DNA from 3 places in the uncultured Rummeliibacillus sp. genome. Region 2 is predicted to be linked to each of the others. Evidence: riboswitches for the same ligand, from Rfam matches in the RefSeq annotation. Region 2 holds a riboswitch; each other region holds the start of a gene.
What was found. A riboswitch is a leader RNA that binds a small molecule or an ion and turns the genes downstream of it on or off. The one in region 2 is predicted to bind thiamine pyrophosphate.
Positions count from the first base shown of each region.

Region 1: linked by a shared signal. The riboswitch ahead of Q0977_RS07455 (ABC transporter ATP-binding protein) and the one ahead of thiT (energy-coupled thiamine transporter ThiT) in region 2 are both predicted to bind thiamine pyrophosphate.
Region 3: linked by a shared signal. The riboswitch ahead of tenA (thiaminase II) and the one ahead of thiT (energy-coupled thiamine transporter ThiT) in region 2 are both predicted to bind thiamine pyrophosphate.

Region 1 covers NZ_CAKQBI010000008.1:93,428-96,710, reverse strand. The annotation lists gene Q0977_RS07465 (ABC transporter substrate-binding protein) at 1-545, opposite strand, end outside; gene Q0977_RS07460 (ABC transporter permease) at 566-1,336, opposite strand; gene Q0977_RS07455 (ABC transporter ATP-binding protein) at 1,302-2,069, opposite strand; TPP riboswitch at 2,143-2,232, opposite strand; TPP riboswitch at 2,307-2,415, opposite strand; gene Q0977_RS07450 (metalloregulator ArsR/SmtB family transcription factor) at 2,573-2,947, shown strand; gene Q0977_RS07445 (heavy metal translocating P-type ATPase) at 2,964-3,283, shown strand, end outside.
Region 2 covers NZ_CAKQBI010000009.1:35,544-38,826, reverse strand. The annotation lists gene Q0977_RS07955 (aminopeptidase) at 1-684, shown strand, start outside; gene Q0977_RS07950 (DUF4870 domain-containing protein) at 967-1,353, opposite strand; TPP riboswitch at 1,500-1,605, shown strand; gene thiT (energy-coupled thiamine transporter ThiT) at 1,725-2,285, shown strand; gene map (type I methionyl aminopeptidase) at 2,530-3,282, shown strand.
Region 3 covers NZ_CAKQBI010000005.1:126,703-129,985, reverse strand. The annotation lists gene Q0977_RS05215 (LysR family transcriptional regulator) at 1-827, shown strand, start outside; gene Q0977_RS05210 (trans-aconitate 2-methyltransferase) at 877-1,629, opposite strand; TPP riboswitch at 1,779-1,876, shown strand; TPP riboswitch at 1,934-2,031, shown strand; gene tenA (thiaminase II) at 2,095-2,778, shown strand; gene thiM (hydroxyethylthiazole kinase) at 2,765-3,283, shown strand, end outside.

The DNA.
Region 1 (3,283 bases), on a different contig from region 2:
GTTGCAACAGAAGAGATTAAATCCCAACCTACATCTGTCATTTTCACTTTACTAAAATCGCCTCCATCTGCTTCGACCATAGACTTAAGTGTCGCTTCGCTTAATTCACTAGAAGAATAGCCTACATTTTTCCCCTCTAAATCTTTAGGTGAATCAATACCAGAAGATTTTTTCATCATTAAACGGTCGAGTGGATGTCTAACGAGTGATGCAATAGAGACAATCGGGATTCCTTCAGATTTTGATAAAATTGCTTGATTTTGATAGCTGATTGCCAAATCTACTTTTCCCGTAGCTGCAAGTTTCAGAGGATCATTTGTATCTGCAGGCATTTCAATTTTTACATTTAAACCTTCATCTTTGAAATAACCTTTCTCTTTTGCTACATAAATGGCAGAATGGACTGCATTTGGATACCAATCTAGCATGATACTAATATTATCTAGTTTTTTGCCATTTTCTGTGGAAGCTTGATTATTTCCATTACAACCTGTTAAAAATACGATTAAGAAAAGTACAATTGCAATATTCATCCACTTCTTCATGTTTAACATCTCCTATTAATTTAGTTGGCTTTGCTCCATTTATTTGTAACTCTTTTTTCTATCCATGACGCTAATGCAAATAATAGAATACCTACAATGGTTAATACTGTGATAGCTGCAAAGACGCCTTCGGCATTTAAGTTTCCTGACATTCTTCTGCTATAATAGCCTAACCCTTCACTTGCACCGAGCCATTCTCCAATAGTGGCTCCAACAAGGGCAAAAACAATGGCCATTTTAAAGCCTGAGAAAAAGGAAGGCAGTGCCATTGGGATTTGTAACTTTTGAAAAATTTGAAATCGGTTTGCGCCCATCGAACGTAGCATTTCGATATATTCTTTATCACAGGACTTCAAACCGTCATAAGTTCCCACAACAATAGGGAAGAAACAGATTAAGAAAGTGACAGCCACCTTGCTCCAGATGGTATATCCAAACCACAGTACAAAGATTGGGGAAAGTGCAATAATAGGTATCATTTGTGAGATCACCACTGCTGGATAGACAATCTTTTCAATAGTTTTTGAGAAAAACATGATAACTGCAATAAGTATGCCCCCAATGACAGCGATAGAAAATCCAATAAAAAATTCTAACATTGTGGCACTTAAATGCTCGATTAAAAGTGGTTGCCAATTCGCAAAAATCATTGATACAACCCCAGTTGGTGCTGGTATGATAAAACTTGGAACAATTTTAGACCGTACAAGCCATTCAACAATAGCAAGTACAATGATTGAAAATCCGATAAATAAACTATAGGTTTGTAGAAAATTTTTGAGTGCTTTCATTTGCAATTTTCTTCTCCAATTCTTGACGTAGTGTTACGATTTCTTCAGAAAAAAGCATTTCCGATTTTCGTGGACGTGGCAAGGGTATTAAAATTTCTTCTATCCGTTGATCTGGATGTAATAACAAAATCCGATCACTAACAAAAATGGCTTCTTCTAAATCATGTGTGATAAAAACAATCGTTTTGTTTAAATCTTGCCAAATGGATAATAACCAAGATTGCATTTCCTTTTTTGTCAATGCATCAAGGGCTCCAAAGGGTTCGTCGAGTAAAAGCACATCTTTTCCTGTTAATAGGGCACGTAAAAAAGCTACACGTTGTCGCATACCTCCAGAAAGTTGTTTTGGTAGTGCGTGCTCGTATTCACTAAGGCCTACTCTTTGTAACCAAACCCTCGCTTCATCCTTCGATATATGTAAATCCTTTTGAATTTCAGACGCAATTAAAATATTATCGAGAATCGTACGCCAAGGAAGTAGTAAATCCTTTTGTGGCATATAGCCAACATCACCTAAAGAAATCTCTAGATCATCAATGCGGATTTCACCTTCGTCGGGTTGAAGAAGACCCGTCATTAATCTTAAAATGGTACTTTTCCCAGTCCCGCTTCTACCTACAATAGAGATGAATTCTCCCTTTTTTATCTCCATATTCAGTTTTGAAATTACTTGATTTTTTTGTTTGTCCTTGTTGCTATAGCTATAAGAAATATTTTTTAACTTAAGTGTCATTTTTTCTCCCTCCTAAAACAAAATAAAAACTGCTTCCTATAAAGAAAGCAGTTTCGGTAAAACATTAAATAACATGTCTCATAAACTACTTTCCTCCGCTAGTGCAAACTAGATCAGGTTCAAAGGGTACAATCTCAGCCAATTGGCGCCCCTAGTAGAATCAATAATATTTAATTGTTGTTTCGTACAAATAAAAAAACCACTCAATAGGAGAGTGGGTTAAATAACAAGAATCATTACTTATATAACTCACTTCCCTCCGCTAGCGTAAACTAGATCAGGTTCAAAGGGTTTAGAACACCGGTGTTCAGTCTCAGTCCGTCCTCGGACACCCCTAGTGCTATTCAGTTTCCTTATATAGCTTATCACGTACAAAAATTTATGCAAGACTTTTCATTATTAAGATAATCTGGATAAAAAATATAATTTGAGGACATTTTTGACAATTGTAAAGTTTGAAGCATATACTATATTCAAACGGATGTTTGACTGAGGTGGATGATTTGAGTAAAGATGCTCAGAAAACGAATTCAGATAGTTGTGAAGTATTTTGTTACAACGAAGAAAAAGTAACGAAGATAAAACAGCAAATAGAAGAAGTGAATGGTGTTGAATTGCTATTTAAGGCATTAGCCGATTCAACAAGGTTAAAAATTGCATATGCTTTAACTTTAGAAAAGGAATTATGTGTATGCGATGTAGCAAATATCATTGGTTCTTCAACTGCAACTGCTTCGCACCATTTACGATTATTAAGAAATATGGGATTAGCGAAATTTCGAAAACAAGGAAAGCTCGCCTTTTATTCATTAGCAGATGAACACGTACACCAACTAGTATCAATTGCAATGATTCATACAAATGAAGGAAAAGAATAAAGAGGGTGAATAACAAATGGACGAAGGAAAGGCAAAAGTAAAACGTGAACTCATATTAGAAGGATTAGATTGTGCCAACTGTGCTCAAAAAATTGAGAATGGTGTTAAAACAATAGATGGGATTTCAAATTGCTCAGTGAACTTTGTAACAAAGTCACTTTTAATGGAAACAGATGAAAAACAAGTAGAAGATGTTGTAGCTGAAGCAAAGAAGAAAGTCAAAACTCTAGAACCTGATATTACAATACTAGAAAAAAATAATCCGAGTATTATGAGAACTTTATATTTGAATGGATTGGATTGTGCCAATTGTGCAGCGAAGATTGAGACTGAAGT
Region 2 (3,283 bases):
GTAATCGATAATTGGGAACAACATTTGAAAAACTTAGATCAACGAGCAGCTATTTTAAATAAAAAACGATATGCAAAATTACATTACACTGCACCAGGAACAGATTTAACAATCGAATTACCTGATAAGCATATTTGGTGCACAGGAGCAAGTTACACACCAGAAGGTACATCATTTGTCGCTAATATGCCAACTGAAGAAGTATATACAATGCCATCGAAATACGGCGTCAATGGCTATGTGTCAAATACAAAACCACTTGCATTCCAAGGGAATATTATCGATCAGTTTAAAATTACCTTTGAAAACGGCAAGATTGTAAAAACTGAAGCAAAAGTTGGTGCTGAACTTCTTCAAGAACTAACAAAAGCTGATGAAGGATCACAATATCTTGGTGAAGTAGCACTTGTACCACATGAATCACCAATTTCAGCATCGAACATTCTATATTACAATACATTATTTGATGAAAACGCATCAAACCACTTAGCGATAGGTGAAGCTTATCCAACATGTTATGAGGGTGGAAGTGCACTTTCAAAAGAACAACTTGAAGAAAAAGGTATCAATACTTCTATTACGCATGAGGACTTCATGGTAGGTAGTGGAGAGATGGATATTGATGGTGTTCTACCTGATGGAACTGTAGAGCCTATCTTTAGAAAAGGAAGTTGGGCATTCTAAACTGCATTGCTGAACAAGATAAAAACCCTTCAACGAAAGCCTATAAGTACGTATGGCTTATTTATTGAAGGGTTTTTTATCTCTAGTAATACATTGTGGAATGATCATTATTTTTTAAAAGGGTTTTTCTTCTTTCTAGCGTCAATGGCTTTTATGATGATTGGATAAACGATTGGTGCGATTTTTATAGCAGCTTTTACAACTTTTCTTACTTGCATAATAAGCACTCCATTCTTTGGATCTTCTGTATTTCGACATGATAAATCCTCATATAGATAATATCTAAGCTTTAAGAACTTTTATACCTTGAACAATATTCCATATAAACACTGCAAGGGATAAAATGACTTCAAAGACAATAAATATTAGCCATGCAATCATGATAAATGTATCACCACTTGATGAGTATGACAAACCATTTGAATTTAAACCAATTGACTCATAACTAGTCGATTCAAAACCAAAGTTTATGATAACAGCTATGAAGATAATAACGCCGATAATAGTAGGTATGATTAACAATAGGTGAGAGAAGAAAGCACGTTTTGCATGTCTTTTAACTTCAGGTTCAGTTGCTACAAAGAACACGATTAATGGTAAAATAAATCCTGCAAAAAAGACACTAAAATAACAAAGCGATGATAATACACGATTATTATTCACATTCATCACCTCCATTCAAACATTCATATATATCCTACGTATAAAAGCGGATAAAAGATTCATATGTTTTACAATAGACAAAGAATTATTCTCTATTGAATTTCCAACTTAAGTTAAGTACAATAAATATGTTCAAAAAAATTTAATGATGTATCGACCACAAGGGGAGCCGTAAAGGACGGCTGAGAGTGAACCCGAAGTTCTAACCCTTTGAACCTGTAAGTTAATGCTTGCGTAGGAATGTGGATAGAAAACCGACTTATTCGATGTCAGGACTATCCTGACGTCGTTTTTTTTATGGTGAATATCTAATTCTGGCAATACCAGAATAAGCTTTAGACTTATGTGATCTGCATCTGAACTAAGGAGGATGAAAATTGAACAATAAGAAATTATTAATGATGATTGAAATTGCGATTTTTGCAGCAATTGGTTTAGTTTTAGATCAGCTTTCATTTAGATTGTGGGCTCAGGGAGGCTCTATTAGTCTTGTGATGGTACCAATTGTGTTGATGGCTTTTCGTTGGGGAACAGTACCAGGGCTTGTAACGGGTTTCCTAATAGGAACATTACAAGTAATAATGGGAGGTTATATTTTAACCCCATTACAAGGCTTTATCGATTATTTCTTTGCGTTTACAGTTGTAGGTTTAGCCGGAATCGTCCGACGTCAATTACTTAAGGCTAGTAAGGAAGGAAAGAAAAAGCAAGTGGTGGCGTATATTACACTTGGCACTTTTATAGGTGGGTTATTACGCTATATTGCACACACGGTGGCAGGAATTGTATTCTTTGCTGAATATGCAGGAAAACAAAACGTGTATTTATACTCAATTATTTATAATGGGTCGTATATGATACCTGCCATTATATTAACAATCATTGTAGCATCTCTTCTCTTTACTACAGCACCAAAATTATTAGAGCATAAGAGATAAAAAGAATAGACGCTTAATAAAAAGCAATTGGCCTAGTTTTCTATATTAATAGGAACTAGGTTATTTTATTTGATAAATTTTTTTCATTTTTATGATGTTAAGGAGATTTGTATGTATAAGTAAACTTTTACTGTATCTATAATATGATAGCTATAAGTTTAGAACGTCAGGGTGTTTTCTAAAACCGCATTTCTTAAATTGTGGTATAGTTAAATGTAGATAAAATGAGAAGGGATCGTTACAAATGATTGCAAAAACGAAAGAAGAAATAGATGCTTTGATGAAAGCAGGCCGTGCGATGGCTGAAATTCGTGAAGCGATGAAAGCTGCAACAAAACCAGGTGTTACAACAAAAGAATTAGACGATTTAGCTGGTAAATTATTCGAAGAAAAAGGTGCTGTTTCAGGACCAAAAGCAGAATATGATTTCCCAGGTTACACTTGTATTAGTGTTAACGAACAAGTAGCACATGGTATTCCAAACCATCATAAACTTAAAGCCGGTGACTTGATTAATATTGATGTGTCAGGCCATGTTAACGGTTATTATGCAGATACAGGTATTTCATTTATCGTTGGAGATGTTGAAAAACCAGAAGTTCAAAAAATTTGTGATGTAGCACAAAGTGCATTTGATCGTGCTATGAAAAAGGTTAAAGCTGGTTCTCGTTTAAGCCAAATTGGTAAAGCAGTAGAACGAGAAGCTCATGATAATGGGTTATCAGTTATTATGAATTTAACTGGACATGGTGTTGGACACTCTCTACATGAAGAACCACAATATGTGTTAAATTACTTTGATGCTTGGGATCGTACAATTCTTAAAGAAGGAATGGTATTAGCAGTAGAACCATTTATCTCACAAAAAGCTGAGCATATTGTAGAAGCTGGTGATGGCTGGACTTTTATTACACCAGATAAATCTTTAGTCGCTCAACTTGAACATACAATCATTGTTACAAAAGGCGAACCAATTATTACAACAAAAATTGACTAGA
Region 3 (3,283 bases), on a different contig from region 2:
GGGAAACTGCTGAAAAACGTTTTTTAACACAATCTACTGTGACAAAACACATTCATCATTTGGAGAAAGAACTAAATACACCGTTATTTGAACGAAAAGGTAAAATAGTACGTTTAAATATGGCTGGTGCCCATTTCTACGTCAAAGCACAAAAATTAGTTGACATGCTTGATGAAACGCTAAGGAGTACACAAGCTTTTTTAGATGGTTATACGTCTCATCTAACAGTTGGTGCAGCCCCGCAGATTGCTAACTCAACATTACCAAAGATTATCGAGCATTTTAATGCCAATAAACCACATATTCAGATTTCGCTTGAACTATTAAATTCCAATCAGATAGGAGAAGCTGTTTACCGTGGTGTAGTAGATGTCGGTCTATCTAAAATAATACCTATACGAGAATTGCAGATTGAAATGATTGCAGATGAAGCTATTCAATTAGTGAGTTCACCCTCTAAAAGTGAAGTAGAGGCAACTGAATTATTGAAAAATGAGACCATTTTAACCCATGAATATGCACCATACTGGGAAGACATTCAGCATGTGCTTACAGGTAAATTTCCTTCACATAAAAGTATGCAAGTTAATCAAACTGAAGTTATAAAAAATTTTGTTAAGCAGGGACTGGGAATTGCATTTTTACCACAAAGTGTTGTGCAAAAAGAAGGAGAAGAAGGCATACTAAGGATTCAATCCTTAAACTTATTTCAGCAGATTACTTCGCAAACTTATTTTATTTCTAAATACATATCTAGTGATATTCAAGCTTTTTTAGAAAGTAGCAAAGCTATTTATAGTGCATTAACAGATTCTATAAACTGTTGAAGTTCAATATAAAAGGCATTCCACATTAATTGAAATGCCTTTCCTTTGTCTATTTAACTGCAACAAACCGGAGCCTCCAATAATCAGCAATCCAAGTATGTTCTTTATATAACTGAGGCTTTAAAATTTCTTCGCATAATTGAATAACATTCTGTTTTTGAGTATTAGATAAATGTTGAAAAATATTATTACTAAACATTTGCAACCAATTTCTGATCCCTTCATCTCCAATAAGCTGGGTTGGGCGTTCGTATAATGTCATCATCTTCACTTGGAAGCCTGCCCGTTCTAATAATTTACTATATTCCTCAGCTGTAGGAAAGTACCAAGGAAAGTAATCTTCAATATACGCATAACCCAATTCAGTCATACTTTGTTTAATCGCATTTACAATTGAAGAGATATTTCCTTTCCCACCCATTTCAGCAACAAAACGGCCATTTGACTTTAAAGCATCATAAACATTTTGTACAACGATTTCAGGTTGTTTGATCCAATGTAATACGGCATTAGAGAATACCGCATCAAATTGATGATGTACGTTAATTTGCGTAGCATCATTTACAGAAAATTGTAATTGTGGATATTTTGTTTGTGCTTGATGAATCATTGTTTCTGATGCATCGATGCCATGTACTAAGGCTCCTTGATTTGCAATTTTGTTAGCTAAATCTCCTGTACCACAGCCTAAATCTAAGATATTTTCACCTCTCTGTGGTGCTAGCAATTCGACTAAACCTCCGCCAAATTTTGAAATAAAATTGTGCTTTTGATCATATAAAACTGCATTCCATTCACTCATTTGACCATCTCCTTTTAATGAGCTTAACAGAGAATTTGAAAGTAGAGATATGATTGATAAAGGAAGTATTGATTCCAAAATGGAATAGTAAGAGTAGGTAAATTTATCCTTGAGTAGCTAATTCATAAATGCTACGATAAAAGTAACTTAAATATTTGCAGGGGGACACTTTTGTGTTGAGAAGGTAAAACCTGACCCTTGGAACCTGGCAGTTAACACTGACGTAGGGAGCAAAGTACATTCAAAGAAATTTTGTACAGTAGCTCTCCATAATTTGGAGAGTTTTTTTGTACCCAAAACAAATATTTATGTGCGGGGGGACACTTTTGTGTTGAGAAGGTAAAACCTGACCCTTGGAACCTGACAGTTAATACTGACGTAGGGAGCAACGTAACACTTTAAGTCTCTATGTCCATTCATGGAGACTTTTTTGCGTCTACGTCCAACTACTAAGGAGGACTTAGAATGACATTTTGTGAAGAAGTGAGAAAAGAAACAAATTTGTATTGGGAAGGAAGTTTTGAGCATCCGTTTGTAAAAGGATTGGTTAATGGGACGCTGCCAATTGGAAAATTCAAATTTTATATGATGCAGGATGCTTATTATTTAAAAAATTACACAAAAGTACTGGCTATTGCCGCATCAAAAGCAACGGCGAATGAAGATATTAACTATTTCCTAGAAACAGCCAGTTTTATCAATGCAGCTGAGCTTGAATTACATCGAACAGTTTTTCAAGAGCTCGGGTGTACAGAAAAAGAATTAGAAGAATTTGAACCTGCTCCAGCTGCATATAATTATGTAAGTCATATGTATAATGCAGCCCATAATGGTGATGTTGCAGAAGCATTCGCAGCAATGTTGCCGTGTCCTTGGCTGTATCAAGAAATCGGAGAAAAGTATAAAAATGCGAAACCCGGTGTCAAATTGTATGAAGAATGGATTGCTATGTACAGTTCCCCAGATTATAAAGAAAAAATTGAATTGCAAAAGTCGATGATGAATCGCTTTGCAGAAGAGCAACCTGAAAAAGTAGCACGATTAAAATCGCATTTTAAAAAAAGCTGTTATTATGAATGGAAGTTCTGGGAGATGCCTTGGACATTTGAAGATTGGAAAGGTGAAGTGACTAGCTATGAGTTTATCTAAAATTCGAATGACTAATCCTCTTATTCACTGCATGACGAATTATGTAGTAGCAAATTTTACTGCTAATGGGTTGCTAGCAATTGGTGCTTCACCGGTTATGGCAGATGAATCGTCAGAGGTAGAAGAAATGGTATCCAATGCATCTGCGTTATTGCTTAATATTGGAACGATTAACAATCGTACTAGGAAAGCAATGATACTTGCAGGGCGTAAGGCAAATAGTAGACAGATACCTGTTGTACTTGATCCTGTTGGTGTTGGTGCCACGGCATATCGAAAACAAACCGTTCAAGATTTATTGGTAGCAGTGCAAGTCGATTTAATCCGCTGTAATGCTGGGGAATTAGCAACAATTGCAGGTGTAGAGTGGCATGCGAAAGGTGTAGACAGTGGTGAAGGGGAAATTGATATTGAACAAGTGGCAAAACAAGTAGCGAGTCGATATCACTGTTTAGTTATTATAACAGGACCTTCAGATATATTAACAGATGGTGAAGAAGTGAGA